Linked DNA regions of Halioglobus japonicus. Each later gene encodes a partner of the first gene's protein in a complex. Links are inferred from orthologs where the notes say so. Each region holds a gene or a part of one and is shown on either strand. Other genes may lie near its edges.

Region 1 (7,643 bases):
TTTCTTCGGGGTCCTGTCCCTGTTGGTACTCGTCAACCAGCTGCTCACCGGTATCTGGCTGACCATGAACTACACCCCCAGCGCGGAAGACGCGTTCGCCTCTGTCGAATACATCATGCGCGATGTCGATTACGGCTGGATTCTGCGCTATATGCACTCCACCGGGGCCTCGGCCTTCTTTGTGGTGGTGTACCTGCATATGTTCCGCGCACTGTTATACGGATCGTATAAAAAGCCGCGCGAACTGATCTGGATCTTCGGCATGCTGATCTTCGTGGTCCTGATGGCTGAGGCTTTCGTGGGTTATGTGCTGCCCTGGGGCCAGATGTCCTACTGGGGAGCCCAGGTTATTATCTCGCTGTTTGGCGCGATCCCGGTTGTCGGTGAAGACATTGTGACCTGGATTCGCGGTGACTACCTGATTTCCGGCGCTACCCTGAACCGCTTCTTCGCCCTGCACGTGGTGGCGTTGCCCATCGTGCTACTGGCCCTGGTAGTACTGCACCTGCTGGCGCTGCATGAGGTGGGTTCCAACAATCCCGATGGTGTGGATATCAAGAAGCACAAAGACGAAAATGGTGTGCCTCTGGACGGCGTTGCCTTCCACCCCTACTACACCGTTCACGATCTGCAGGCGATTGCGGTGTTCCTGTTCATTTTCTGTGCGGTGATGTTCTTCCTGCCGGAAATGGGTGGTTTCTTCCTCGAATTCGCGAACTTTGAGGAGGCCAATGGTCTTAAGACGCCGGAGCACATTGCCCCGGTCTGGTATTTCACTCCGTTCTACTCGGTGCTGCGTGCAGTACCGGACAAGTTCTGGGGCTTCGTGGCGTTTGCTGCTTCAGTCGCTATTCCTTTCCTGCTGCCCTGGCTAGACCGCAGCCCGGTACGCTCCTGGCGCTACCGCGGCAACATCACCAAAGTGATGCTGGTGTTGTTTGTGGCTTGTTTCTTGATCCTGGGCGTTCTCGGCGTTCGTTCAGTGACCGATGGTCGTACTGTCCTGGCGCAGATTTGCTCGGTGTTCTACTTCGCGTTCTTCCTGCTGATGCCGATCTGGTCGTCTATGGACAAGACCAAGCCTGTGCCCGAGCGTATTACTACCGATGGCGGTATTGGCTTCTGGGGCAGCATGGGCGGTCTGGCGCTGATTATGGCGTTGACAATTCTGCCGCTCAAGGCCGTGGGTGCCGAATCCGCTTTTAACTGTGGCGAGATCGAATGTGATGAGTTTGTCGTCGATCTGGAGGACAAAGCTTCCCTGCAAAATGGCGCCAAGCTGTACATGAACTACTGCATGGGCTGTCACTCTCTGCAGTACTCGCGTTACAACCGTGTAGCTGACGATCTGGGCATTCCCGCTGACCTGATGGAAGCGAACCTGATGTTCGATCCCGCCAACAAAATCGGCGATCTGATGGAAAATGCCATGGACGACGGCACCGCCAAGGTCTGGTTTGGTGCGACCCCGCCGGATCTGACGCTTGTGGCACGTGCGCGCTCTTCGGTAAGCCGTACGGGCCCGGAGTGGCTGTACACTTACCTGCGTAATTTCTACCGGGATGACAGCCGCCCCTATGGCGTCAACAACCGCGTATTCAAGGATGTGGGTATGCCCCACGTCATGCTTGAAATGCAGGGCATGCAGGAGTGTGCCATGGGGCCGGTCAAGGCCAGCAACGGCGGCATTAAGCGCGATCCGCTCACAGGCGAGAATATTCTCGAGGATCCCTGTGGCTCCTGGTCCATCGCTGAGCCTGGCACATCGACGCCAGAAGAGTTCGATGCGGCCATTTACGACCTGGTGAATTTCCTGGCTTATACAGCCGAGCCAATGGCAATGGAGCGCAAGCGCACCGGCGTCTTTGTACTGCTATTCATCGTACTGTTCTTTGTCTTCGCCTGGTTGCTCAACCGCGAATACTGGAAAGACGTACACTGATCCTGAGCAATCGCACTGCAGCAGCGTGGCGGGATGCCACGCTGCGTTTTTGTTTCTAGCTTATTTAAAGAGGAATTTTCCATGGGTGTTGTGGCAAAGCGGTCTTCAATGACCTTTTTCTCGGACCCCACCAGTCACTACAGCCACCGGGTACGCATTGTCCTGGCGGAGAAAGGCGTGACCGTGGACCTGATTGAATCCGACTCGGCACACCCCCCTGCGGAGCTGTCCGAACTGAACCCCTACAACAGCCTGCCGACGCTGCTGGATCGCGACCTGGTGTTGTACGAATCCAAAGTGATGATGGAATACCTGGACGAGCGCTTCCCGCACCCGCCGCTGTTGCCGGTGTACCCGGTGGCTCGCGCCGAGAGCCGTCTGCTGATTCACCGCATCGAAAAAGACTGGTGCGCGCTGGTGGATGCTATCCAGCACACCCGCAGTGAAAATGTGATCAAGAAGTCCACCAAGGAACTGAAGGAAAGCATCACCGCTATTGCGCCGATTTTTGCCGAGAAGCCCTTCTTCATGAGCGAAGAGTTCACCCTGGTGGATTGCTGCATTGCCCCCATTTTGTGGCGCCTGCCTTCCCTGGGTGTGGATATCCGCAATACCAAGCAGACCAAGCCGCTGTTTACCTATATGGATGCACTGTTCAATCGCGAGTCCTTCCAGGAAAGCCTTTCCGAGCAGGAACGGGAAATGCGCTCCTGAGGGAGCGCCAGTCTCTGCTCGATATCACGCCAGGATGACACCTAGTCGCCCCTACATCATGCGCGCACTCTACGAGTGGATCGTGGACAATAGCTGCACGCCCTATATTCTCGTCGATGCCACCATGGAGGATGTTTCGGTGCCCGAGCAGTATGTTAAGGACGGTCAGATTGTTCTCAATATATCGCCGACAGCGGTGATGGACCTAGACATGAGCAATGATGCCGTGGTCTTTAATGGTCGCTTCGGGGGTGTGGCTACCGATGTCTATGTGCCGGTGACGGCTGTGGTGGGTATCTACGCTCGAGAGAACGGCCAGGGTATGGTGTTTGAGCCGGAAGATCCGCCGGAAGACGATCCCACACCGCCCGAAGACACACCACCGGAACCCTCCGGTAAGCCCGAGGGGCGCCCCTCGCTGAAAATCGTCAAGTAAGCACGCCCTGCGACGGGGCGTGCCGGCGACGCTTAATCGATGAGCTCAAACAGTTTTACCACTTTCTGCACGCCACCAATATCGGATGCCTCTGCCGCAATGCGCTCGGCTTCTTCGCGGGTGGCCAGACCCATAAGATAAACCACGCCGTTCTCGGTCACCACCTTGACGCGGTTCCCCTGGATATCGGTATTGCCCAGCAGGAACGATTTCACTTTAGTCGTTATCCAGGTGTCTGACGTGCGGGTCATGCCTGAACTGGGCGCCGAAATTTCTAATTCATTGTAGATGCGTCGCACACCGCGAATCTCGCGGACCACATCCGTTGCCTTGCTCTTGAGTGCCTCGGAGGCGACCTGGCCGACCAGCAAAACGTAACCGTTGTAGCTGACGATGTTCAGGTGGGCATTGTCAAAGGCTTCATCGGCGGCGTGGATATTCACCCTGGCTTTGGTCTCTATGCTGTCGTCTTCAATCAGGCGGCCCCAGGTGCGCTCGCCCTGATCCTCCTCGATGGTGTTGGATTCCATAGAAGCTAGCATGTGGCCGCAACCGGCTAGGCTTAGCAGCGAGGACAGGAAGAGGCATTGCAGCAGGCGTTGGGTCATGAGTGTCCGATTCCGAATAAATTAGCTTCAATGAGTTGGCAAAGTGTCTGTAGCACCATGGTGTGTAATTCGACCACGGTGCGCCGGCAGGTTCCGTTCACCGCAATGGAAAAGTGCGCATCGGCCAGAGCGGCGCCAGCGCACAGTGTCAGGCTGGTCATGCCGCGATCGTTGGCGCAGCGCAGTGCCTCTAGTATGGCTGGGTCCGGATCGAGGCTGCTGCTGATGGCAAGCAGTACGTCGCCTTCCTGTCCCAGGGCACGCAAGCTGTGGCTGAATCGCCCTGCGGCAGGAATGCTTCCGGGGATGCTGTTGTCGGTACAGATGTTCAGCGCAGGTAGTGCCGGGCGCTCTTCGCCGACGCTGTAGAGCAGGCTGGTGCAGAGCAGCTGGGCGAGGGCGGCGTCCACGCCGCTGCCACAGCTGATAATTTTGCGGTCCTGCAGCAGCGCCTGGGTCGATAGTTCGGCGGCACTGGCGATGGGGTCGGCGAGCTGATCCACCGACATGGCGGCGCTCTCGAGTGTGCCCTGAAAGCGTTCAGCAATGATCTGGTAGTGGTCCACGGGTTCTCTTTCTCTGCGATTGGTGCCGCGTTTTAGAAGGCCGAACGAATCCAGCGAACGGCGGGGTTGTCGGGGGATTGTCGCGGCTCAATGGCAACCACGTCAAATCTGCAGTGCACGGCAGTGGTTTGATAGCGTTGCAGTAGGTAGTGGAGAGCGGTTCTGCGCAGCTTGTCTTGCTTTCGCTGATCGACCGACTCGGGGGCGCGGGCGTAACGTGAGATGCTGCGTGCACGGACTTCAACAAAGACCAGCTGGCCGCGGTCACATGCTATGAGGTCGATTTCGCCCAGCTTGCAGCGATAGTTTCTGCTCACTATCTGCAAGCCCTTTTGCTCTAGCCAGTGGGCTGCCCATTGTTCGTAACTGTCCCGAGAGATTTCATCTCAAGGGGATTCTAGTCAGCGCGGTGTCACCCTGCCTCTATCAAATTCAGCCGGCACCAGCTCGCGTTCAATCTGTAGCTGCGGGTTGAGGCTGAGCAGGCCCGTGTTGCCGCGAATTAGCAGATCAGGGCCAGCCTGGAGTTGCAGGAATCTTGATTGCAACAGATAAGCATCCACACCCAGTGCGTTCAGGCGGGGGTAGGCGTTGTTGCCGCCGTCTGCCAGCCCTGCCTGAAGCGCAGGACTTGAGCCCAGTAACCAGGGGAGTTCGACCAGGTTCAGGCCGTTGAGGTCCCGGTCGCGTTCGTCGGGGCTGCCGTGGTAGACGCTCGATGTGGCGTAAACCGGCAGTGCGCCAGCGTAGTGAAAGGCCAGCAACGGTTTAAGCGAGCGGGCTTCTGCGGCATTGCGTGCCAGCAGGAAGATGGCGTCGACATCCTCGCGGCGGCGCGGGGTAAATTCCACCGGTTCTGCGAGCATGTCACGGATCTGGCGTCGACGGGCCTCGCTGCTGGCGATGCCCAGGCCGTTCTTGATGCTGGCGGAATAATCGTCCTGGCCGGTGTATGCAATGGCACTGCTAAAGCTGCCCCCAGTGTCTGCCAGCGCTCGCGCAGGGCCTGCTCCATTTTGTCGCCCCATGCCCCGGCCGGACGCAGTAGTAACGCGCGGCGGGCGGCATCGCCAAATGCCACCTCGGCGATTTGGGCTGCCTCGTCCTCGGGCGCCAGGGCGAACTGGATCAGGGCGCTATCGCCCGGTGGCAGGGCGCCGTCCATCTGGTTGAGAGCCAGTACGGGAACGGGACGCGAGGGTGACAGAGCAAGTTCGGCGACCGCGTTTTTGCTCAGTGGGCCGACCACCATGCCGGCGCCGCCAGTGACGGCGGCCTGATAGGCTTCGGAGATCGTCGCGTACCGGTTACTGTCAATAATCCGCACCTCGTAGGGCGCGGCATTGCCCTTGCGCGCCGTGAAATAGCTCGCCAGATAGCCGTCCCGAACGGCTTTTCCTGCAGGGGCGAGACGCCCGGACAGCGGGAGCATCAGTGCTACCTGTGAAGGTGCGGCGGGTGTGCCCTGCAGGTATTGCAGTCCGCCGGGCAGCGGCGAACCCGCGGGATGGGCGGGGTAGGTGGATTGCCACTGCGGCAGTTCGCTGGCGATGTGGGTGGGATCCTGGTTGGCAATCGCTGCCAGGGCCAGCCATCCGCGCCATTCGGTCTCGGTGCTGGCGGCGGCCGCTTGTTCAATGTCCGTTGCTTTCACGCGCATCAAGTCGTGCCAGACACTGCGTTTCAGGGCGGGCTGGTCGGCGCTGGGCGCGATGGCGATTAACTGGGCGCCCAGTTGGGCGCTGTTGAGGTGGTCGCGCTGCAGGTCGAGTAAGTGGCGGCGGAAGTTGTAGACACGATAGGTAATAGCGGGGTGCACGCCGGGGGAGGCCGCTTGGTTCAGCAGCGAAAGTGCCCGGTCCTCTTCGCCGCGCATGTGCGCTATGCGCGCCTCGAGATAGTCCCAGAGTGCCTTGTCGTTTGTGCCCAGCGGTTCTTCCGACAGCGGGGCGAGTGTAGTTTCTGCGACCATCCACTCGCGGCGGGCCAGCGCCGCCTCCGCTACACGAAACTCAGCATCGAAAGCGCTGGGGGCATGTTCAGTTCCTTCATGCCGGGCGTTATCTCAATGGTGGGTTCGGCCGTCGTGGAAGTCTCTTGCGGCTGCGGGCCGGCGCACGCGATCAACAGCGCGGACAGGGCGGCACCGAGTCCGGTTTTACAACGACGCCAACGGGGGGATTGAGTTGCTCTCATGCTATGCTGCACCGATTGAATTCTGGCAAGCCTGCCACAGAGTGCGGCGGCACGCGATAGTATAAGGGGTATTTGTGGACACCGGGTTGTATATTGTTGCAACACCCATCGGTAATCTCGGCGACATGGGGCAGCGGGCGATAGAGGTATTGGCGGGCGCTGACCTGATCGCCGCCGAAGATACGCGGCACAGCGCCCGGCTGTTGCAGCACTTTGGGGTGACCACGCCTGCTATCCCCTATCACGAACACAGTGGTGACCGTACCCCCGAGCGGATCATGCAAACCCTCGCTGAAGGTGGTGCGGTGGCGCTGATCTCCGATGCCGGTACGCCGCTGATTTCTGACCCGGGGTATCGTCTGGTCAGGGACGTACAGTCTGCGGGTTACCCGGTCGTCGCAATTCCCGGCCCCTGTGCAGCGATCGCCGCGCTCAGTGCTTGCGGTCTGCCCACTGATCGCTTCCGTTTTGAAGGCTTTCTGCCCGCCCGAGCCGGCCCTCGGGAGCAGCGGTTGCAGTGCCTGGTGGACGAATCGGCCACGCTGGTGTTTTACGAGGCGCCGCACCGCGTCCTTGAAGTGCTCGGGGCAATGGCGGCGGTGTTCGGGGAAGAGCGTGAGGCGGTACTGGTGCGCGAGCTGACCAAAACCTTTGAGACTTTGCGCCGGGCGCCGCTAGCTGAGTTGGAGGCGTTTGTTGCGAGCGACGCCAATCAGCAAAAAGGTGAAATTGTCTTAGTGATTGCCGGCCGCGATGAGCGCGATGTCACCCTGGATGCGGCCACGGCGAAGTTGCTGCAGCGTCTGGCCGAGGAAATGCCCGGCAAAAAAGCCGCTGCTATCGTTGCGGAGCACACGGGGCTCAGAAAACGTGAACTCTATGACTATTTACTTGCGCAGAAGGGATAGGTAGTCTTCGCCGCGAGTCGGTTGGGCGATCGCTCTTCACCTGGTGGAGGGAGGAAAGTCCGGGCTCCACAGGGCAGGGTGCCAGATAACTTCTGGGGGGCGCGAGCCTACGGAAAGTGCAGCAGAAAGGAAACCGCCTCTGCGTGCAGAGGTAAGGGTGAAAAGGTGCGGTAAGAGCGCACCGCGCGGCTGGTAACAGGCGCGGCGATGGTAAACCCCACTCGGAGCAAGACCAAATAGGAACTCGTGTGCCGCGGCCCGCGGTGGGTTCGG
Region 2 (7,575 bases), 1.7 Mb from region 1 along the record:
TTGATAGCGGCCGCCGGGTACGTCAATACCTAACTCGGACAGCGCCTGGGCACTGCTTTCGCCCCAGATGCCGACAACCTGCCAGTCGCTGCGTTCGGGGGCGATGTCTGCCTTTGAAAACACAATATATTTGCCAAACGTGGAAGCCGCGACATCCGCGACGCTGCGCCTTAGACGCAGCGCATAGTGTTCCTCGCCCAGTTGGCCAAGCAGGAAATCGCAGACCATGCGGCCTTTCGGGGTGCAATAGGCGCCCACAACGGCCTGCGCTGCAGTGACGGCCGCAGCATCACAGGTTGTCTGTCCCTGCAGAAATTTCAGCGTATCCGGGCCGGTGATATGGAGCAGGGCTTCCTGCTCAAGCAGTACGAATTGGGCGCTCAATGTCATTACCTCTGATCTGGGGCGCCCATGATAGGCGCTGGCGTGTCCGCTGTCAGCCGTCCCATTACGGCCGCTTTTGCCTATATAATGGCCGGCGTCGATGAATACAACCGTGCGTGAATCTGTAATGGTAGCTGAACAAGAGATTAACCGTATGCGCTGGGCTGCCCGGCGCGGCATGCTGGAACTGGACCTGGTGCTGGAGCCTTTCGTGCAGGCTCGCTACGCCGACCTCAATGATGTCGATCGGGAGCGCTTCCAGCAGCTGATGTTGTGTGAGGACCAGGATTTGTTTGCCTGGTTCTTGCAGCGCCAAAAGCCAGAAGACCCGGAGCACGCAGCGATTGTCCAACAGATTCTCAACTTCGCCCACACTCCGCCTGAGCATCGCTGATTCGCCGCGATATCGGGCCTGTCAGCTTATACACTGTGTAGCCTGTCTGGCTGCGTGCGTGCTGGTGGGCGCGGCCGGCCATATTGAGCTGGCGGCGTTATGTGCGCTGTTCATAGGTCTGTGGTCGCCGCAACTGGTGGCCCAGCCCTGGGTAGGCTGGCAGCTGGGGTGGCACGGGGGCGGGTGGACGTTGGATCGCGGCAACGGCAATGAGCCGGTGCAGTTGGAGCGCGCTTCAAGGATGGGCCCTGGGGGTATATACCTGTCCCTGCGTGATATGCGGGGTGTTCGCTACCCGGTGTGGATTCTGGCGGATGCTGTGCCCCACGAGGTCCGGCGCAGATTGCGCGTCAGGTTAACCCTGGAGCGGGGAGTTTAGCGGTCGCAGGATTGTGTCGTGTGCCTCTGGTAGCTGCTCCGGGTAGTCGAGGGTGTAGTGCAGTCCGCGACTTTCCTTGCGCTCAATGGCACAGCGAATCATTAGTTCGGCCACCATTGCCAGGTTACGCAGTTCCAGTAAATCGTTGCCCACCTTGTAGTTGCCGTAGTATTCGGCAATCTCAGACTGCAGTAACTGGACACGATGGAGTGCCCGCTGCAGTCGTTTGTCCGTGCGCACAATCCCTACGTAGTCCCACATAAAGCGACGCAGCTCATCCCAGTTGTGGGAGATAACCACGTCCTCGTCTGAATCGGTGACCTGGCTTTCATCCCAGCCGCGCGCCGGGGCCGGAGAGGGGAGCTCGGGCAATAACGCAGCGATATCATGAGCGGCCGACTCCGCGTAAACAATGCACTCCAGCAGCGAGTTTGACGCCATTCGATTGGCGCCATGCAGGCCCGTGGATGAGGCTTCACCGATGGCGTACAAGCCCTCTAGGTCGGTGCGCCCCGCGGTGTCGACGATGATCCCGCCACAGGTGTAGTGGGCAGCGGGCACCACCGGAATCGGCTCTTCCGCAATGTCGATACCGAATTCACGGCAGCGGCTCATCACAGTAGGAAAGTGGGCTTCGAGGAAGTCGCGTGGCTTGTGGGAGATATCCAGAAACACGCAGTCGGCACCGAGGCGTTTCATTTCGTGGTCGATGGCGCGGGCGACAATATCCCGGGGGCCAGTTCACCGCGTGGGTCGAAGCGGTCCATGAAGCGTTTGCCGTCGGGCAGCAACAGGTGGGCGCCTTCGCCACGCAGGGCCTCAGTGACCAGGAATGACTTGGCCTTGGGGTGGTAAAGACAGGTCGGGTGGAACTGGTTGAATTCCATATTGGCGACCCGGCAGCCGGCGCGCCAGGCCATCGCAATGCCGTCGCCGCTGGCGCCGTCGGGGTTGCTGGTATAGAGGTAGGCTTTGCTGGCCCCGCCGGTGGCCAGAACCACCGCCTTGGCCTGAAACAGCTCCACGTGCCCGGTATTGCGGTTGAGAATGTAGGCGCCCTGGCAGCGATCCTCGTGGCGAATCAGGTCGACGGCCACGCGATGGGTGAAAACTTCGATATTGTCGGCGGCCAGGGCCTGCTCAGTCAGTACCTCGGATATGGCCCTGCCGGTGCGGTCCGCCGCATGGATAATCCGCCGATGACTGTGGCCACCCTCCATCGTGAGGTGGAATTCACGGTCATCGGCGTCGGCCTGGTCCTGGCGCAAATCGAAGTCGACCCCTTGTTCGACCAGCCATTCGGTGCAGCGCCGGGAGTTGCGCACGGTAAACTCTACCGCCTCGCGGTCGCACAGACCGGCGCCGGCCGCCAGCGTGTCTTCCACGTGGGAATCGACCGTATCCCGGTCGTGCAGCACGGCCGCCATGCCACCCTGAGCCCAGTAGGTCGAGCCCTGATTCAGGTCGGCCTTCGACAGGAGTGCCACGCGGCAGTCTGCTGGCAGGTGCAAGGCCAGGCTCAGGCCTGCGGCACCGCTACCAATAACCAGGACGTCGTGCTTGTGAGTGGTGGGCATGGCGCGCTCGCTTGCTGCCTCGGAATGCGAAATATATGATGTGCCTCAACAACTTAGCCGGGTTGGGCACGGCCGGCTGCGAGTATATACGACCTCCGGTGTAATAAGGAATTCCCGCAGGGGAACTTTTCGATGCAAACAGTTTCATACAGGTGCCCAGCATTGTACCGGGCTGAACTTATGCCCGCGAAGACGGTCTACGCGGGTACACTACAGAAATATTATTGTCAGGGCGGTTTTGCCATGACCACGGAGGGGACAGGGGAGTGACGGCCGCCGAGACGGACCAGCAGCTTGTCGCGAGAGTGCAGAAAGGGGACCAACGGGCCTTCGATCTGCTGGTGCTCAAGTACCAGCACAAGATCATGAGCCTGATTGGCCGTTATGTGCACGATGCTGATGAGGTGCAGGACGTGGCCCAGGAAGCCTTTATCAAGGCTTATCGGGCGCTGCCCAAGTTCCGGGGCGACAGCCAGTTCTATACCTGGTTGTACCGGATTGCGGTAAACACGGCCAAGAACCATCTGGTGTCGCGCTCTCGCAGGCCACCGGGCTCCGACGTGGAAGTAGAAGATGCCGAGTATTACGAGGGCGGCGGTGCCCTGCGGGATATCGAGACCCCCGAAACCGCCCTGTTTGGCGCTGAGCTGAAGGCCGTGGTGGATGCCGCGATAGCCGATCTGCCAGATGATTTGCGTTCTGCGGTAACTTTACGTGAATTTGATGGTCTCAGTTATGAGGACATCGCCGACATCATGGAATGCCCGGTGGGAACGGTCAGATCGCGGATTTTCCGTGCTCGTGAAGCGATCGACACCAAGGTGAAAGAACAACTGGAGGGTCAGCATTGAATGCTGATACTCCCCGATAGACGCGTAACGACGCGAGGACAACACACATGAGTGACAAAATGCGGGAATCGCTCTCTGCCCTGATGGACGACGAGGCCAATGAGCTCGAGTTGCAGCGGGTACTTAAGCAGATTGAAGACGACGGCGAATTGCGCCAGACATGGCTGCGCTATCACGCCACCCGCTCGGTGATGACAGGGCAGGGCGTCGGTGATCTCAAGCTCGATATTTCGGCGCGGGTGCGCACCGCCATCAACGAGAGCGAGGCTGCACCGAGCCTGCGCCAGCGCATTGGTCGGCCATTCGCCAGCTTTGCGGTTGCCGCGTCTGTGGCGGCCACGGTGGTGCTGGGCGGTCAGCAGTTGGCCCAGATCAGCTCCGCTGACGACCCCTATGGCAGCCAGTCGGTGGCCACGGTAGGTTCGTCGCCCGTGGGCCTTGTGAATACCATGGGTGCCACTGCGGTCCAGGCCAGCTACGGCAACCAAGCCGTACCCTCGCTGCAGCCAGCGGGGAAAACCGCGTACAAGGAACTGGCCCGCCAGCGTATGGAAATGTACATGCAGGAGCATGCCGAACAGGCTGCGCTTAACAGTCCGCAGGGTCTGATGCCTTTCGCCCGGGTAGAGAAGATTCGCAAATAGTATGAGCGCAGCCCGCTTGCCCCGACTCGCGGCACTGGCCCTGGCGTTTGTCGCCGCGCCAGTGCTATCCGCCGATGATTGCGCAGACGTCAATCCGGCGGCCATTCAATGGCTGGACAAAATGTCCCGCAGTTCCGATCAGGTCAGTTATCAGGGTGTGGTTACCCTGCAGCGTGACAATGAGGATATGCAGGTCGTCCAGGTATCCCACACCGTTGACGGTGAGGCCATTTCCGATCGCATGACCCAGCTCACCGGGCAAGGGGCAGAGGTCACGCGCAAGCATAACCCATTGGATGCTGTGCACCCCGGACAGAAATTACTGCGCCTCGAGGGTGACAAGTGCGGCATTGCCGTCAATTACAAGCTAACCGTCACCGAAGGCGATCGCGTGGCAGGGCGTAAGTCTGTCCGTATCGCCGTGGCGCCTCGCGATATGTACCGCTACGGCCACATTATGGAACTTGACCGGGAAACCGGTCTGTTACTGAAGTCCGCCACGATTGGTCACGGCAATACCGTACTGGAGAAATTTCAGTTCGCAAGCCTGACCATCGAGGAATCTGTCGCTATCGATGCTGTGGCTGCTGCCGCGATGCCGGCTGCCACGGCAGCCCGCACGGTGCCCGAACCCACAGCAATCGCCGATAGCCATGGCTGGAAGGTGGGCTGGTTGCCGGCGGGCTTTACATCGACTGATCTCGCCGGGTCACCGCGCGGCCGCAAGACCTTTACCGACGGCCTGACGGTATTCTCGGTGTTTATCGAAGAGCTCGATCGCGAGATTCGTCCCGGCGAGGGCGTGGTGCGCAAGGGCAGTAGCACCTCCTATACCCGTGGTGTGAAGATTTCCGGCCAGCCCGTGTTGTTGACCGTCATCGGTGAAGTGCCAGTGAATACGGCGCGCATGGTCGCCGATTCGGTGGCCTGGGAGCGCTGATATGCTGTTTGAAACGGGCCGCGTGGTAGCCGTTGAAGACGACAGCGTCTGGGTCGAAACCATTCGCAAGACAACCTGTGGCAGCTGCGCGGCAAAAAGTGGTTGTGGCCACGGTGTGATGAACCGGATTTCCGAGGGGCAGCGCTCTCTGATTCGCGCCTTGCCCGGCAAGGTACACCCCCGCCAGTGCGCAGTGGATGACGAGGTTCGCATCAGCATTCCCGAGGAAGTGATACTGCGCGGTTCAATAATTGTCTATATGGTGCCGGTGCTCGGCATGCTGGCCTTGGCTACACTGGGGTCAGCATTCGCTGGCGATGTTGGCGGAGCGCTTGGCGCTGTTGCCGGCCTGGCCGCAGGTGTTGGCCTGGTGCGGTTGCACGCCCATCGCCATCGTCAGGACGCCAGTTTCCAGCCGGTGCTGGAAGAGGTTCTAAGCAGTTCTTCCCAGGCTCTGCGCCTGGGCTGACTTTTCGTTGTCACGAGGTAACTATGAAGGTATCCATTAAAAACACTCTGCTTTTGGTGATTGCGGCCGGGCTGCTGTTTGCTGCCCAGGTGCGCGCAGCCGGACTACCTGATTTTACCGAGATCGTGGGCGAGAGTTCTCCCGCTGTGGTCAAGATCATTGTTGAGGCAAGCGGCCCCCCGCAGGGGCAGGGGCCCCAGGAAGTGCCTGAATATCTGCGCCGCTTTTTCGAGTTCCGCGGCGATGGCGCGCCCCAGCGCCCCCGCATGGGTATGGGATCAGGTTTCATTATCGACGCGGATGGCCTGATTGTGACCAATGACCACGTGGTGTCCGGTGCCGACAAGGTACTGGTGCGGATGAGCGATCGCCGCGAGTTCGAAGCCGAGATTGTCGGTACAGATCCGCGCAGCGACCTCGCATTACTGCGTATCGATGCTGAGAAACTGCCCGTACTCGAGTTCGCCGACGCAGGCGAGTTGCAAGTGGGCGAATGGGTGCTGGCCATCGGTTCGCCATTCGGGCTCGATTACTCAGTGACTGCCGGTATCGTCAGTGCCAAGGGCCGCAGCCTGCCTACCGAAAATGGCGAGAATTATGTGCCCTTTATCCAGACCGATGTGGCCATTAACCCCGGTAATTCGGGTGGCCCGCTGTTTAACCTCGAAGGTGAGGTCGTGGGTGTGAATTCCCAGATATTCACCCGTAGTGGTGGTTCGATCGGTCTGTCCTTCGCTATTCCTGTCAGTGTGGTGCGCAACGTTGTGTCTCAGCTTGAGGAGCATGGCAAGGTGACTCGCGGCTGGCTGGGCGTGACCATTCAGGACGTGGACAAAAATCTGGCTGAGTCCTTTGGACTGGATCGGCCTCGCGGTGCCCTGGTAGTCCAGGTGGCCGAGGATGGTCCCGCGGATGAGGCGGGTCTGCGCGAGGGCGATGTGATTGTAACGTTCGATGGCAAGGATATACCCACTTCCTCCGACCTGCCGCATGTGGTGGGTCTGATCGCCCCGGGCGCCCGGGTGAGCACGGAAATCGTCCGCGATCGCAAGCGTCGGACCCTGAAGGTAGAGGTCGGCGGTCTCGCTGCCGATGACAGCTATGCGCTGGCCAGCGGCGGTGCAGAGGGCGATGAGGGGGGCGGATCGGCGTCGTTGTCGTCGAAGCGGATAACGAGATGCTGGAGCGCTGGAGCCTCAGTGGCGGTGTCGTGGTCCATGAGGTTGTGCCCGGTTCGCCGGCAGCCGAGGCGGGCGTGCGCCCGGGCGATGTGATTACCTTGATCGGTAATACGCCGGTGAAGAGCCTGGATGCCTTCGCCAGCGCTGTCGAGGGCCTGGAAGCAGGCGCTTCCGTGCCCCTGCGACTGACCCGTCGCGGCACGCCGCTGTTTATTGGATTACGCCTCGAGCAATAGCGGCGGGGGGCCGCTTGAGGTACAATCGCGCGTTTTTTGGGCGACCTGTTCCGGCCGCCCTGTAACCTTGTCAGGCCCGATTGCGTGAGCGACCTCCAACACATCCGAAATTTCTCCATCATTGCCCATATCGATCACGGCAAATCGACGCTGGCTGACCGCTTTATCCAGGCCTGCGGTGGTCTGTCCGATCGTGAGATGGAGCAGCAGGTGCTCGATTCCATGGATATCGAGCGCGAGCGCGGTATCACGATCAAGGCACAGAGTGTCACCCTGGATTACAAGGCCAGGAATGGCGAGACCTACCAGCTCAATTTCATTGATACCCCGGGCCACGTGGACTTTTCCTACGAAGTGTCACGTTCTCTTGCGGCCTGTGAGGGTGCTCTGTTAGTGGTAGATGCCGGGCAGGGGGTTGAAGCCCAGTCGGTTGCCAACTGCTACACCGCCATCGAGCAGGGGCTGGAAGTGCTGCCCATTCTCAACAAAATGGACCTGCCACAGGCCGACCCTGACCGGG

What was found.
Region 2: the proteins of BST95_RS17590 (region 1) and BST95_RS09690 are in contact, whole or in part, in a crystal structure (PDB 1YFN), measured with the Escherichia coli proteins. The link is inferred for Halioglobus japonicus from one-to-one orthologs.

What each region holds. Positions count from the first base shown.
Region 1 is NZ_CP019450.1:3,740,405-3,748,047, reverse strand. Bases 1,511-4,391 are described here. They hold BST95_RS17590 (ClpXP protease specificity-enhancing factor), read left to right. Parts: upstream 1,511-2,690; coding sequence 2,691-3,092; downstream 3,093-4,391. Other genes in these bases: BST95_RS17575 (YraN family protein), read right to left, coding at 4,299-4,391; BST95_RS17580 (D-sedoheptulose-7-phosphate isomerase), read right to left, coding at 3,697-4,266; BST95_RS17585 (BON domain-containing protein), read right to left, coding at 3,125-3,700; BST95_RS17595 (glutathione S-transferase N-terminal domain-containing protein), read left to right, coding at 2,024-2,656; BST95_RS17600 (ubiquinol-cytochrome c reductase), read left to right, coding at 1,511-1,942. In the rest of the region: more of BST95_RS17600, read left to right, coding at 1-1,510; more of BST95_RS17575, read right to left, coding at 4,392-4,646; BST95_RS21060 (penicillin-binding protein activator), read right to left, coding at 4,668-5,294; rsmI (16S rRNA (cytidine(1402)-2'-O)-methyltransferase), read left to right, coding at 6,549-7,370. UniProt on the Escherichia coli protein: Enhances recognition of ssrA-tagged proteins by the ClpX-ClpP protease; the ssrA degradation tag (AANDENYALAA) is added trans-translationally to proteins that are stalled on the ribosome, freeing the ribosome and targeting stalled peptides for degradation.
Region 2 is NZ_CP019450.1:2,057,117-2,064,691, forward strand. The notes cover bases 2,618-5,430. They hold BST95_RS09690 (sigma-E factor negative regulatory protein), read left to right. Parts: upstream 2,618-3,632; coding sequence 3,633-4,229; downstream 4,230-5,430. Other genes in these bases: rpoE (RNA polymerase sigma factor RpoE), read left to right, coding at 3,001-3,585; BST95_RS09695 (MucB/RseB C-terminal domain-containing protein), read left to right, coding at 4,231-5,169; BST95_RS09700 (SoxR reducing system RseC family protein), read left to right, coding at 5,171-5,430. Also shown: CAF17-like 4Fe-4S cluster assembly/insertion protein YgfZ, read right to left, coding at 1-384; BST95_RS09670 (FAD assembly factor SdhE), read left to right, coding at 497-778; BST95_RS09675 (protein YgfX), read left to right, coding at 837-1,157; more of BST95_RS09700, read left to right, coding at 5,431-5,638; lepA (translation elongation factor 4), read left to right, coding at 7,140-7,575. UniProt on the Escherichia coli protein: An anti-sigma factor for extracytoplasmic function (ECF) sigma factor sigma-E (RpoE). ECF sigma factors are held in an inactive form by an anti-sigma factor until released by regulated intramembrane proteolysis (RIP).